2 regions of the Paenibacillus sp. WC2504 genome follow, and region 1 is predicted to be linked to the other one. Evidence: predicted binding sites of a transcription regulator. Region 1 holds the regulator's gene; the other holds the start of a gene.
What was found. Region 1 encodes CtsR, which represses protease genes until heat stress. Its sites were predicted from a motif close to ATGGTCAATAAAGGTCAAACA; they were not measured.

Region 1 (6,078 bases):
AGCTTGATATTGGACTTTGGTACGATCTGTACAGGATAGGTGGGAGCCTTTGAAGCCTGAGCGCCAGCTTGGGTGGAGGCGCCGTTGGGATACCACCCTGATCGTATCGGAGTTCTAACCTGGTACCGTGATCCGGTATGGGGACAGTGTCAGGTGGGCAGTTTGACTGGGGCGGTCGCCTCCTAAAATGTAACGGAGGCGTTTAAAGGTTCCCTCAGAATGGTTGGAAATCATTCGCAGAGTGCAAAGGCATAAGGGAGCTTGACTGCGAGACCTACAAGTCGAGCAGGGACGAAAGTCGGACTTAGTGATCCGGTGGTACCGAATGGAAGGGCCATCGCTCAACGGATAAAAGCTACCCTGGGGATAACAGGCTTATCTCCCCCAAGAGTCCACATCGACGGGGAGGTTTGGCACCTCGATGTCGGCTCATCGCATCCTGGGGCTGAAGTAGGTCCCAAGGGTTGGGCTGTTCGCCCATTAAAGCGGTACGCGAGCTGGGTTCAGAACGTCGTGAGACAGTTCGGTCCCTATCTGTCGCGGGCGTAGGAAATTTGAGAGGAGCTGTCCTTAGTACGAGAGGACCGGGATGGACGTACCGCTGGTGTACCAGTTGTCTCGCCAGAGGCACCGCTGGGTAGCTATGTACGGAGGGGATAAGCGCTGAAAGCATCTAAGCGCGAAGCCCCCCTCAAGATGAGATTTCCCAGTATGTAAGACCCCTTGTAGACGACGAGGTTGATAGGTTCGAGGTGGAAGTGCGGCAACGTATGCAGCTGACGAATACTAATCGGTCGAGGGCTTAACCACAAATCCTAAATGACACTTTACAAACGTTTCGTATCTAGTTTTCAAGGCGCAAACCGCTTTGACTGTTTGGTGATGATGGCGGAGGGGACCCACGCGTTCCCATCTCGAACACGACCGTTAAGCCCTCCAGCGTCGATGGTACTTGAACCGCAGGGTTCTGGGAGAGTAGAACGTTGCCAAGCACAGATGAAGAACCTTTTTGAGAGAAACTCAGAAAGGTTTTTTTGCATCTCCTACGACAATTCTAAGAAGCGCCACAAGAGAACTATAGACCGCTAATTGATTAGATTTGGACCTTTTCAGAGCTTAATTGGAACTGCGGGCACTTATTTCACCTAAAAAGGCAGGCTATTAGCCAAAACAAACAGAATAGCGGATCGTAGATTCCTTAACAAGTGAATCGCTCGCTTTTGCCAGAAATAGCGGAACGTAGTTCCCACTTGCTCAAGATGCGGCGTACTCTCGAGAAGGGTAACTCGCTAGGTTACTCAGCTGCAGAAAGTACATCAAAATCAATAGCCTCAAGCCTGTTTCACCCATTACCTGCATTTTGTGCAGGTAAATTCACAAGAATCTACCCCAAACGGATCAAACAACGGAAACTAGCTGCACTTTTTACATTAAAGCTACCTATAAGGGCGTGGTGGAGTGGAATTACCTGCACTTTCTACAGTTAACTATGGGGGAGGCGAAGCTCTAGAAGCTCCATTTGACCGGTATCAATTCCTGACAGTGGTACGAACCATGACGGTAGCTCTTTTTACAAGAACAGTCTCACCAAAGTTATACTGGATTAGCCACAGCCAGCCCTCCCGCATTCTTCCTACGCATTTAACAATCGGCTTTTCCAAGCACTCCCTAATCGCTCGCTAAAAGGGCCCTCAAAAGCATACTGCCTACACCCCAAAAAAAGGAACAGTCCCTGACGTTAAGCAGGGGTTTTTTTGTAAATACTGAGAGTAAGCTGTGAAAATGCTCAGTTTTCTTATATACGGCCAATGTTTAACGGCAGCACTTGTCAAAAAGAAAGGAAATGATTATAATCTAGTTAAGGTCAAAGAAAGTCAAAGTCAATCAAAGTCAATTTACTTCTAGCAGTCTGGGAGGATGAATTGATGCGTAACGTATCAGAAATTATTGAGCAGTATTTAAAGCATGTCCTTCAACAAAGCTCTGAAGGAGCCATCGAGATTCAACGAAACGATCTGGCCGATCAATTCCAGTGTGTGCCTTCTCAAATCAATTATGTGATTAGTACCAGGTTTACGCTGGAAAAGGGTTACCTCGTGGAGAGTAAGCGTGGCGGTGGCGGGTACATTCGTATCCAGAAGATTGAGCTTAAGAGCCATGGATCGATATTGGATCATATTTTTCGCACGATTCATACACACATAGATCAAGTCGCTTCTGAAGGACTCATTTACCAGCTGCTGGAGGGCCACTATATTTCAACACGAGAAGCGAATCTAATTCGGGCAGCAATATCCAGAGACGTGTTGACCTTCAAGCTCCCGCTGCGCGATGAAATTCGAGCTAAAATCCTTAAAGCGATGCTGATATCCTTGCTTAGCAGATGAGGAGGCATTTGAAATGATTTGTCAGGAATGCGGGAAACGACCGGCGACTCTTCATTTTACGAAGATTGTGAATGGAGACAAGAACGAGTTCCACATTTGTGAGAATTGCGCCCGCGAGAAGGGTGAAATGATTCCTGGGACATCTGGCGGGTTTTCGATTCATAATCTTTTATCAGGATTACTTGATTTCGACCCTTCCTCTTTATCCGCCGCGAAGTCCCAAGCGATCCGTTGTGAGAATTGTGGGTTAACGTACTCGCAGTTTAGTAAATTAGGCCGTTTTGGATGCGGATCCTGTTATCAGAGCTTTTCGGAAAAGTTAGATCCTCTGTTCAAAAGAGTGCACGGGAACACCGTACATGTGGGGAAAGTCCCCAAACGAAGCGGTGGCATTATCCAATGCAAGCGGGAAATCGATACGCTGAAGAAGGATATGATGACCTGCATTGAAGCAGAAGAATTCGAACAAGCGGCGAAGATCAGGGACCAAATTCGCGAGATAGAGAAGAAAATTGCCGGATTGTGATTTTGTAAGGAAGGTGTGAATCCAGTGACACTACAGCGGTTTACAGGAGATGCATTGAGCGAATGGATGAAGGGAGAGGGACCGGAGTCGGATATCGTCATCAGCAGTCGAATCCGTATTGCACGTAACCTCAGAGACTACCCTTACCCGATGCTGGCTACCAATCAACAATCACAAGAAGTACTGGATCAGTTGTCCGGCGTGCTGGAGAATGATGAGCTGGAGACGATCAGTAATTTTTCGCTTATTCCTCTGTCTGACCTTAACGAGCTTGAGCGAATGGTACTTGTTGAGAAGCATTTAATTAGCCCTAACTTAGCTAACGAATCCAGAAATGGTGCTGTTATTTTAAGCGAAAATGAATCCATCAGCATTATGATCAATGAAGAGGATCATCTTCGCATACAATGTTTGTGCCCAGGCTTCCAAATCAAAGAAGTTTGGGACTTGGCGAACCAGATTGATGATATTTTTGAAACCCAGCTGGATTACGGCTATGATGAAAAGAGGGGCTACCTTACAAGCTGCCCTACGAACGTCGGAACCGGCATTCGTGCTTCGGTAATGATGCATTTACCCGCTCTGGTGCTCAGCCAACAAATCAATCGGATTTTATCCGCTGTTACACAAGTTGGATTGACGGTTAGAGGATTATATGGGGAAGGCAGCGAAGCATTAGGTAATCTGTTCCAAATTTCGAATCAGATTACGCTAGGACAATCCGAAGACGAGATTATTGATAATTTACACAGTGTCGCAAGGCAAATTATTGAGCATGAGCGTGCTGCCAGGCATAAGCTGATGCAAGAGTCTAGAATGCGTATCATTGATCGCGTGAACCGCTCGCTTGGTATTTTGTCTTATGCAGGAATTATGGACTCTAAGGAGGCTGCACAGCGCCTGTCGGATGTGCGATTAGGCATAGACTTGGGGATTATCAATAATGTTTCTTCTAATGTTTTGAATGAACTGCTGGTTATGACACAACCTGGCTTTCTTCAGCAATTCGCTGGCGAGAAGCTGAACGCCGATGAGCGCGATATGCGCCGGGCCGAGCTGATTCGAGAGAAATTCGGCAGGATATAGTCAGTTAAGATTCATCCTTTAGGTTTTCCATAGATATACTACTTTTGGAGGTGTTCTCTATGATGTTTGGCAGATTTACAGAACGTGCGCAAAAGGTGCTTTCTTTGGCTCAAGAGGAAGCAGTTCGCTTAGGGCATAACAATATTGGTACTGAGCACATTTTGTTGGGTCTTATTCGTGAAGGGGAAGGTATCGCCGCGAAAGCACTCGTTGCTTTGGGTTTAGGTCTTGAAAAAATTCAAGATGAAGTCGAATCCCTGATCGGCAGAGGACAAGAGCAGCCTACCAACATTGCGTATACACCTAGAGCGAAAAAAGTCATTGAGTTGTCCATGGATGAGGCAAGAAAATTAGGTCACACGTATGTGGGGACTGAACATATTTTACTGGGGCTAATTCGTGAAGGTGAAGGCGTTGCTGCGAGAGTCCTTAACAATCTAGGTGTTTCTTTGAACAAAGCTCGCCAGCAAGTGCTTCAATTGTTAGGCAGCAGCGAGACAGTGTCTCCAAGCCACGGTAACACTCAGAATGTGAATACACCTACATTGGATGGTTTAGCGAGAGATCTGACCGCATACGCCAAAGAAGGGCATTTAGATCCCGTTATCGGCCGCAGCAAAGAAATCGAACGCGTGATTCAAGTGTTAAGCCGCAGAACGAAAAACAATCCGGTGTTGATCGGTGAGCCAGGGGTTGGTAAAACAGCAATTGCTGAAGGCCTCGCTCAGAAAATCATTAATAATGAAATCCCGGAAACGTTGAAGGATAAAAGAGTTATGACACTCGATATGGGATCTGTGGTAGCAGGGACCAAATATCGCGGTGAATTTGAGGATCGTCTCAAAAAAATTATGGACGAAATTCGTCAAGCAGGGAACATCGTGCTCTTCATCGATGAGCTTCACACGTTGATCGGTGCTGGTGGTGCAGAAGGTGCGATTGATGCCTCTAACATTTTGAAGCCGGCTTTGGCGAGAGGCGAGTTGCAGTGCATTGGTGCTACGACGCTGGATGAATACCGTAAATACATCGAAAAGGATGCTGCGCTGGAGCGTCGCTTCCAACCAATCACAGTGGATCAGCCGTCCCCTGAGGAAGCCATCCAAATTCTCTACGGACTGCGTGACCGCTACGAAGCTCACCACCGTGTGAAAATTACGGATGCTGCTATTCAAGAGGCCGTTAAGCTCTCTGATCGTTATATCACGGATCGTTTCTTGCCGGATAAAGCGATTGACTTGATTGATGAGGCTAGTTCCAAAGTGAGACTTCGCTCTTACACAATACCGCCTTCATTGAAACAGCTTGAGAACAAGCTGGAGGATATCCGTAAGGAGAAGGATGCCGCGGTTCAAAGCCAGGAGTTTGAGAAAGCAGCTGGGCTTCGCGACACGGAACAAAAGCTTCGTGAAGAACTGGATACAACGAAAAACGACTGGAAGGAAAAACAAGGTCGTTTGGATACTGAAGTAACGCCGGATGATATTGCTCAAATCGTAGCAAGCTGGACAGGAATTCCTGTGAGCAAGCTAGCGGAAGAAGAAACAGATCGTCTGCTCAAAATGGAGGACATTCTCCATGAACGCGTCATCGGACAGGAAGAAGCGGTGAAAGCCGTTAGCCGCGCGATTCGCCGTGCTAGAGCAGGCCTCAAAGATCCGAAGCGTCCAATGGGCTCCTTCATCTTCTTGGGACCTACTGGTGTGGGTAAAACTGAGCTAGCTCGTGCATTAGCAGAGTCTCTATTCGGAGACGATAACGCGGTAGTTCGGATCGACATGTCGGAATACATGGAGAAACACTCGACTTCTCGTTTGGTCGGAGCGCCTCCAGGGTATGTTGGCTATGAAGAAGGCGGCCAATTGACGGAGAAAGTTCGCCGCAAACCATACTCGGTTGTATTGCTCGATGAGATCGAGAAAGCACATCCAGAAGTTTTCAATATTCTGCTGCAAGTGCTGGAAGATGGCCGTCTGACGGATTCCAAAGGACGTACAGTCGATTTCCGCAACACATTGATCATCATGACTTCCAACGTTGGCGCGGAAATGATTAAGAAAAACTCCTCACTTGGCTTTA
Region 2 (6,078 bases), 7.5 Mb from region 1:
GAAAGGACGCTCAGGGTTGTTCAGCGCTTTGCCAAGAACATCAAGCTCTTTCTCCATCAAAAGACCGGAAACAGCCGGTATGTAAGCAGCGATGCCTGAAGTTGAAGCATGTGCACGGTGAGCTGCACCGAATGCATCATTTACGAACAGATCAGCCAGATCAGCGAAAGCTTTTGCCAATTCAGGATCATTTTTCTCTTCGCCTTCGTTGAAACGAACGTTTTCAAGCAAGAGAACGTCGCCATTTTCAAGCGCATCCACTTGTGCTTTCACGATTTCACCAACGGATTGATCCGCTTTGATCACGTTTTGACCAAGCAGCTCAGCCAATTTTACAGCTACCGGTGTTAAACGAAGCTCTTCAACCACTTGTCCGTTCGGACGACCAAAATGCGCAGCAAGAATGACTTTAGCGCCTTGCTCTACCAAGTATTTAATCGTAGGGAGCGTTTCTCTGATTCGTGTATCATCCGTGATTTGACCATTCTCTACAGGTACGTTGAAATCAACGCGAACGAATACTCTTTTACCAGCTACTTCAACATCGCGAACACTTTTCTTACTCATAAGTTAAAGCCTCCTGAACGTGTATGGTTTACTTCCGTACTTCCTGTTTCCGATCAACTTATATAGGCAACAATCGCACATAAAGAGGAGAATCGCTTCTCCTCTTCATGTGGTTGTTAGTGTGTGTTGTATGAAATTACAGACCTTTTTTAGCGATGAAAGCAGCCAAGTCAACTACACGGTTGGAGTAGCCCCACTCGTTGTCGTACCAGGAAACTACTTTCAGCATGTTGTCGCCAACTACCATTGTGGACAATGCATCAACTGTGGAAGATGCTGGGTCACCATTGAAGTCGCTGGATACAAGCGGCTCTTCTGTGTAGTTCAGAATGCCTTTAAGAGGGCCTTCGGAAGCTTGTTTCAGAGCTGCGTTTACTTCGTCAACTGTTACGTTAACTTTAAGTTCAACAACCAAATCAGTTACGGATACGTTAGGTGTAGGAACACGCATAGCCATACCGTTCAATTTGCCTTTAAGTTCTGGAAGAACCAGACCGATTGCTTTTGCTGCACCAGTGCTGGAAGGAATGATGTTCTCAGCTGCTGCACGAGCACGACGAAGGTCTTTATGAGGAACGTCAAGCACGGATTGGTCATTTGTGTAAGAGTGAACAGTTGTCATCATACCTTTTACGATTCCGAAGCTATCGTTGATAACTTTCGCGAAAGGAGCCAAGCAATTTGTTGTACAAGATGCGTTGGAGATGATTGTGTGAGCTGCTGGATCGTATTTGTCTTCGTTTACGCCAAGTACGATTGTGATATCTTCGTCGGAAGCAGGAGCGGAAATGATAACTTTCTTAGCTCCACCTTTCAAGTGAAGGGATGCTTTTTCTTTCGCTGTGAAGATACCAGTGGATTCAACAACGATTTCTGCGCCTACAGATGCCCATGGCAGGTTCCCAGGGTCACGCTCAGCAAAAACTTTGATGGAACGACCGTTAACGATCAATTCGCCTTCGCCAGCTTCAACTGTTGCGTCTAGTTTACCGTGAGTTGTGTCATATTTAAGCAAGTGAGCCAGTGTTTTAACGTCAGTCAAATCATTTACTGCAACGATTTGTACTTCTGAGCTGTTCAAAGCTGCGCGAAACACGTTACGACCAATACGTCCGAAACCGTTAATACCTACTTTTACCATAGCGAATTCCTCCTAAGATTAAAAAAGATTTATTTATTTCAAAACGCAGCTGGTACAAGCCCACGTTATGATGTCCACTTACACATGTTTCATAATTTCAAGTGCCGCCGCTTCATCCGTTACCAGCACATCTTCTTGCCCGTGCCTTAGAACGGAGGCGATCGCTTCACCCTTGCTTTTGCCGCCTGCTACGCCAATCACGACCTCTGTCCGCTGCAGATCCTCCAGACGAAGCCCGACTGTAGGCATCTTGTGCACGACATTTCCTTGGCGGTCAAAATAGTACCCGAATGCCTCTGCCAGAGCGCCATCGTCCTGCAAGCTGCGAGTCGTTTCGGCATCCACCTTGCGCCTTCGAGCCATGACCATAGCATCTCCGATACCGTGAACTACGATGCGACAACTGCGAACAGCGTCAACAACTTCCTGAATCTGCGGATCTTGGATAAGCGTCTGATACGCTTCCTCGCCTAAATGATCCGGCACATGAAGCAGTCTGTATTTCCCGCCTGTCTTCTTGGCCATAATAGAGGCGATCGTATTCGCCTGCATATCCACGCTTTCGCCGAGTCCACCGCGAGCCGGTACGAACCAATTGCCTTTCATGGAAGAGGAAATCGTCAGGTTATTCGCAATCTGCGCCATTGTTGAGCCGCCGGTTACTGCAATAATGTCGCCCTTGGCCACATATTTGCGCAGTGCCGCTGCGCCGGCGCGTCCAAGCTCCTTCTTCGTGAAGACCGAAGTGTCCGTATCGCCAGGAACCACAATGACTTGCGAGAGACCGTACGCTTTCGCGATGCTTTCTTCCAAATCCGTCAATCCAAAAGCGATCTTAATGATTGGCAGCATATCTTCGAGCAGTTGACGGCCGGACTCACTGATCTTCATCCCAGAGGCGTCCGATTCCAAAAGCCCATGCTCCTTAAGGAAGTCTACCTCTCCGCGGAGCACCCGCTCCGTCATATCGAGCGAAGAAGCTAACGTTCTACGTCCGACAACACCAGAGACTAAGATATGATGCAGAATCGAGTATCGCTTCTTCATGATGTCCATGAGATCCGGCAAGAGCTTTTTCTGAATGTCTAGAATTTCTCTCATATAACGACGTTCGACGCTCCTGATCCAGTGATGGACGTTTTATGTCCCGGGTATACATTTTGCGTCCCACCCGGGTGAAAAAAAATGGCCTTACACGTTTATTATAACCAATAACGCTTTAACATTCAACAATTGTTCAAACAATTTCAACAAAATGTGCTGTAAGGGCTTACGGTATTGCTTTTTGCGCGGAGGTGACATATAATAACCCTTGCTTCGCTTTTTTGAAACATGCGCCCGTGGTCCAATGGATATGACGTAGGCCTCCGAAGCCTGAGATAAAGGTTCGATTCCTTTCGGGCGCGTAAATGACATGGAAATGAGAGAAATATCAGAGAAATCAGTCGTTCGACTGATTTTTTTTGTTGTTAGTTTGACCTTCCTTGACCTTCGAAGGTTTTTTCGTTATCATACTTGTAGATACTGTAAATAGTATGTACTCGGGAGATCAATTTCATAACTCATAGCATGACATTGGCCCCAGGCACCAATCTTTTAAACCATCTACCCACCCCAAGGAGGTCATTCTCATGAGTTTTATCCCTATGGTCGTCGAACAGGACGCACGCGGTGAAAGAGGATATGACATCTACTCTCGCTTGCTGAAAGACCGCATTATTTTCTTAGGCACGGGTGTCAACGATGTTGTGGCAAACTCCATCATTGCTCAGTTACTTTTCTTGGCCGCACAAGATCCTGATAAAGATATCTCGCTATACATTAACAGCCCTGGCGGTTCCATCACAGCCGGTATGGCGATCTACGACACGATGCAGTTCATCAAGCCGGATGTCTCCACGATCTGCGTTGGTATGGCTGCTTCGATGGGCGCCTTCCTGCTAACCGCTGGTGCCAAAGGCAAGCGTTACGCGCTTCCGAACAGCGAAGTCATGATTCACCAACCGCTTGGCGGCGCTGAAGGTCAAGCCTCCGATATCGAAATTCGCGCGAAGCGTATTTTGAAAATGAGAGATAACCTGAACAAAATCCTTGCAGAGCGCACAGGACAAACGTTCGAACGCATCGAAAAAGACACAGACCGCGACAATTTCATGAGTGCTGCAGAAGCAGCCGAATACGGACTCATCGATAAAGTAATCGAGCGCGTCTAATAAAAATAACCAGCTTGCATAACTGCGCTATTGAGCGGCCTTGCGGCTGGTTTTTTTATTGGTCTTTGCTCCTCACCTCTTACTCCTTCCTCTCGACTTCCAACTCCTGTTCCATATTCCTAACTCCTGATCACTGAACTCTCATTTCCCTTCGTCCTTCTTCCTTCCCACCGTTTCTACTCCACTTCACTGACCTCCTCCTCTTTAACGGACATGACAGGCCTCTATTTCTCTCTTTTAGGCTCCAAATTCGACTTAACGGACCCCACAGCAGCTTATTACCATAAACAGCCCTAGCAACGGATAAAATCGACTAAATAACGTCACCTCAGTCCGTTAACTGTCCGGTTGTAGTCAAAAAGCAAAGAATAAACGGCTCGTGTGTCCGTTACACATCGAAATCCCTGCCGCGCGTTTGACTTCTGTACTTGCTGCAAGCCGCATCAAGCAAAAAAAGAGCCTCAGAGGCTCCTATCCACCCGAAAATCTTCCGATTTTCCAAGCGAAGCGATAAGATCTCTAAGGCTCTTAACAATACTTACTTTTTCTCATCCAATGGGTAGAAAATAAGGTCAATCGGGAACGCTGAGCCCGCCGGAGGCGTGAACTCAATATCCAGCGCGTCTTCCTTGCCCGTCGTGCGAGCCAGCACTTCCATGCCGTCAAACGCGGTAATGACACCGGAATTCGGCACCGGAATGATCTCGCCGTTAATTTTGAACGGACCTTTGAACACGCCGCCTCTGGCCATAATCATAACGGCCATTTTGCGCGGCTTATCCGAATGGATTTTATAAACGACACCATAGTTTCCGCCGTTCTCTACGTTCTCCTTGCGCATTACATCATAACCTTTGACGAACGGGTCGGTCTTATTATCGCCTATCGTCAGCACCGATGTTTTGGCAAAACTCGCCGCATCAATATCCCACTTGATTTCAGATACCGGGAAAGTCCCCCTCACATGACCATTGAAAGCCAACAAAGGAAGTTCCTTCACAGTATTCGACGTTAACCTTTGATCCGTTACCGCGAAAGACATTTGCAACTCGCCGTCTGTCTCGACATCATAGAACAAATTCACGCCTTGCCCTGGATAAAAATCTGGAAGCTTCGCATACACATAGGTCTCATGAGGAGCAACCGTCATTGTATCTGTGTACACATTGTTCAACAGGAAGTCTACAGAAGCTTCGCTGCCGATCAAATTAGCATAAACGGAAGGGTAAACCTCACCTTTATTCGTCGTCTTGATCGTTACCGGTTTATCCGTATTATTCGTGGCGAAGATCGCCATCGTCATGATTTGTTTCGTTCCGTTGATATGGTCAGCATACAAGCGCGCTTTCCCATTGATTTTGTCCTGATACAGAATGCCTTTTTCCGTAAACTCTTCAGGACTATCGCTTACCAGCAATGTGCGGTCAGTCAGTTCTGTTAATTTCTTTGGAAGCATCGGCAACTCGTTGAAATGGGACCAGATGGTACCCCAGTCCGATTTGATGAAACTGCCCACAGGAGCTGTATAAATCGGGTACTCTACTTGGTTCAAATAAGGTACGTCCTCAACCGTTACATAACTTTTGAATAATTTACTTTCGTGTCCATGGCGATCCTTCACGGTCAAAGTGACCGGATATTTGCCTGGTTTAAAGAACGCTTCCTCTTTGCCAACCCAATCATAGGATGCAATGCCTTCCGCATCTGGATCGTAGCTCAAGTCCACATACTTCACAGGCTCTCCAAGGCGGTAAGTAGGCTTCGCAGTTGCAAACTTAGCTACAGGTCGGGAATTGCTGTCTTGATCAATGTAGATGCCCTCAGGCGTCTTAAAGTGGACAATCTCTACGCGACGCAATTCACTGTTGTACGTGTACTTCGCGCCCATGTAATCCGCAAGCCATGTCAGCTTAACCAGAAGCTTCCCGTTCACAATCGCAGCAACCGAGTTAAAAGGCGTATCCACGCCATTGGTCGTAACTGTCTTATGGTCAGCATCCAGCACGATGTTGTAGCCTGGAGGTGTCATTTGAATCGTCCGGGAATCGTTATTCCACTCTACCTTGAAGCCCATGGTATCGCCCAAGAACTTGGCAGGAACGAATGTGCTGCCGTTGATAATCGTAGATGGCGACTCCAAATGAATCTGGTCCTCAT

Region 2: the regulator CtsR is predicted to act here: its motif matches at 3,180-3,200, upstream of clpP (ATP-dependent Clp endopeptidase proteolytic subunit ClpP).

What each region holds. Positions count from the first base shown of each region.
Region 1 is NZ_JBQZFH010000001.1:459,330-465,407, forward strand. It holds rRNA gene ACUN27_RS02080 (23S ribosomal RNA) at 1-810, shown strand, start outside; rRNA gene rrf (5S ribosomal RNA) at 876-992, shown strand; gene ACUN27_RS02090 (CtsR family transcriptional regulator) at 1,926-2,387, shown strand; gene ACUN27_RS02095 (UvrB/UvrC motif-containing protein) at 2,401-2,913, shown strand; gene ACUN27_RS02100 (protein arginine kinase) at 2,980-3,999, shown strand; gene clpC (ATP-dependent protease ATP-binding subunit ClpC) at 4,059-6,078, shown strand, end outside.
Region 2 is NZ_JBQZFH010000001.1:7,992,611-7,998,688, forward strand. It holds gene ACUN27_RS36555 (phosphoglycerate kinase) at 1-567, opposite strand, end outside; gene gap (type I glyceraldehyde-3-phosphate dehydrogenase) at 704-1,708, opposite strand; gene ACUN27_RS36565 (sugar-binding transcriptional regulator) at 1,787-2,809, opposite strand; tRNA gene ACUN27_RS36570 (tRNA-Arg) at 3,043-3,114, shown strand; gene clpP (ATP-dependent Clp endopeptidase proteolytic subunit ClpP) at 3,340-3,921, shown strand; gene ACUN27_RS36580 (stalk domain-containing protein) at 4,460-6,078, opposite strand, start outside.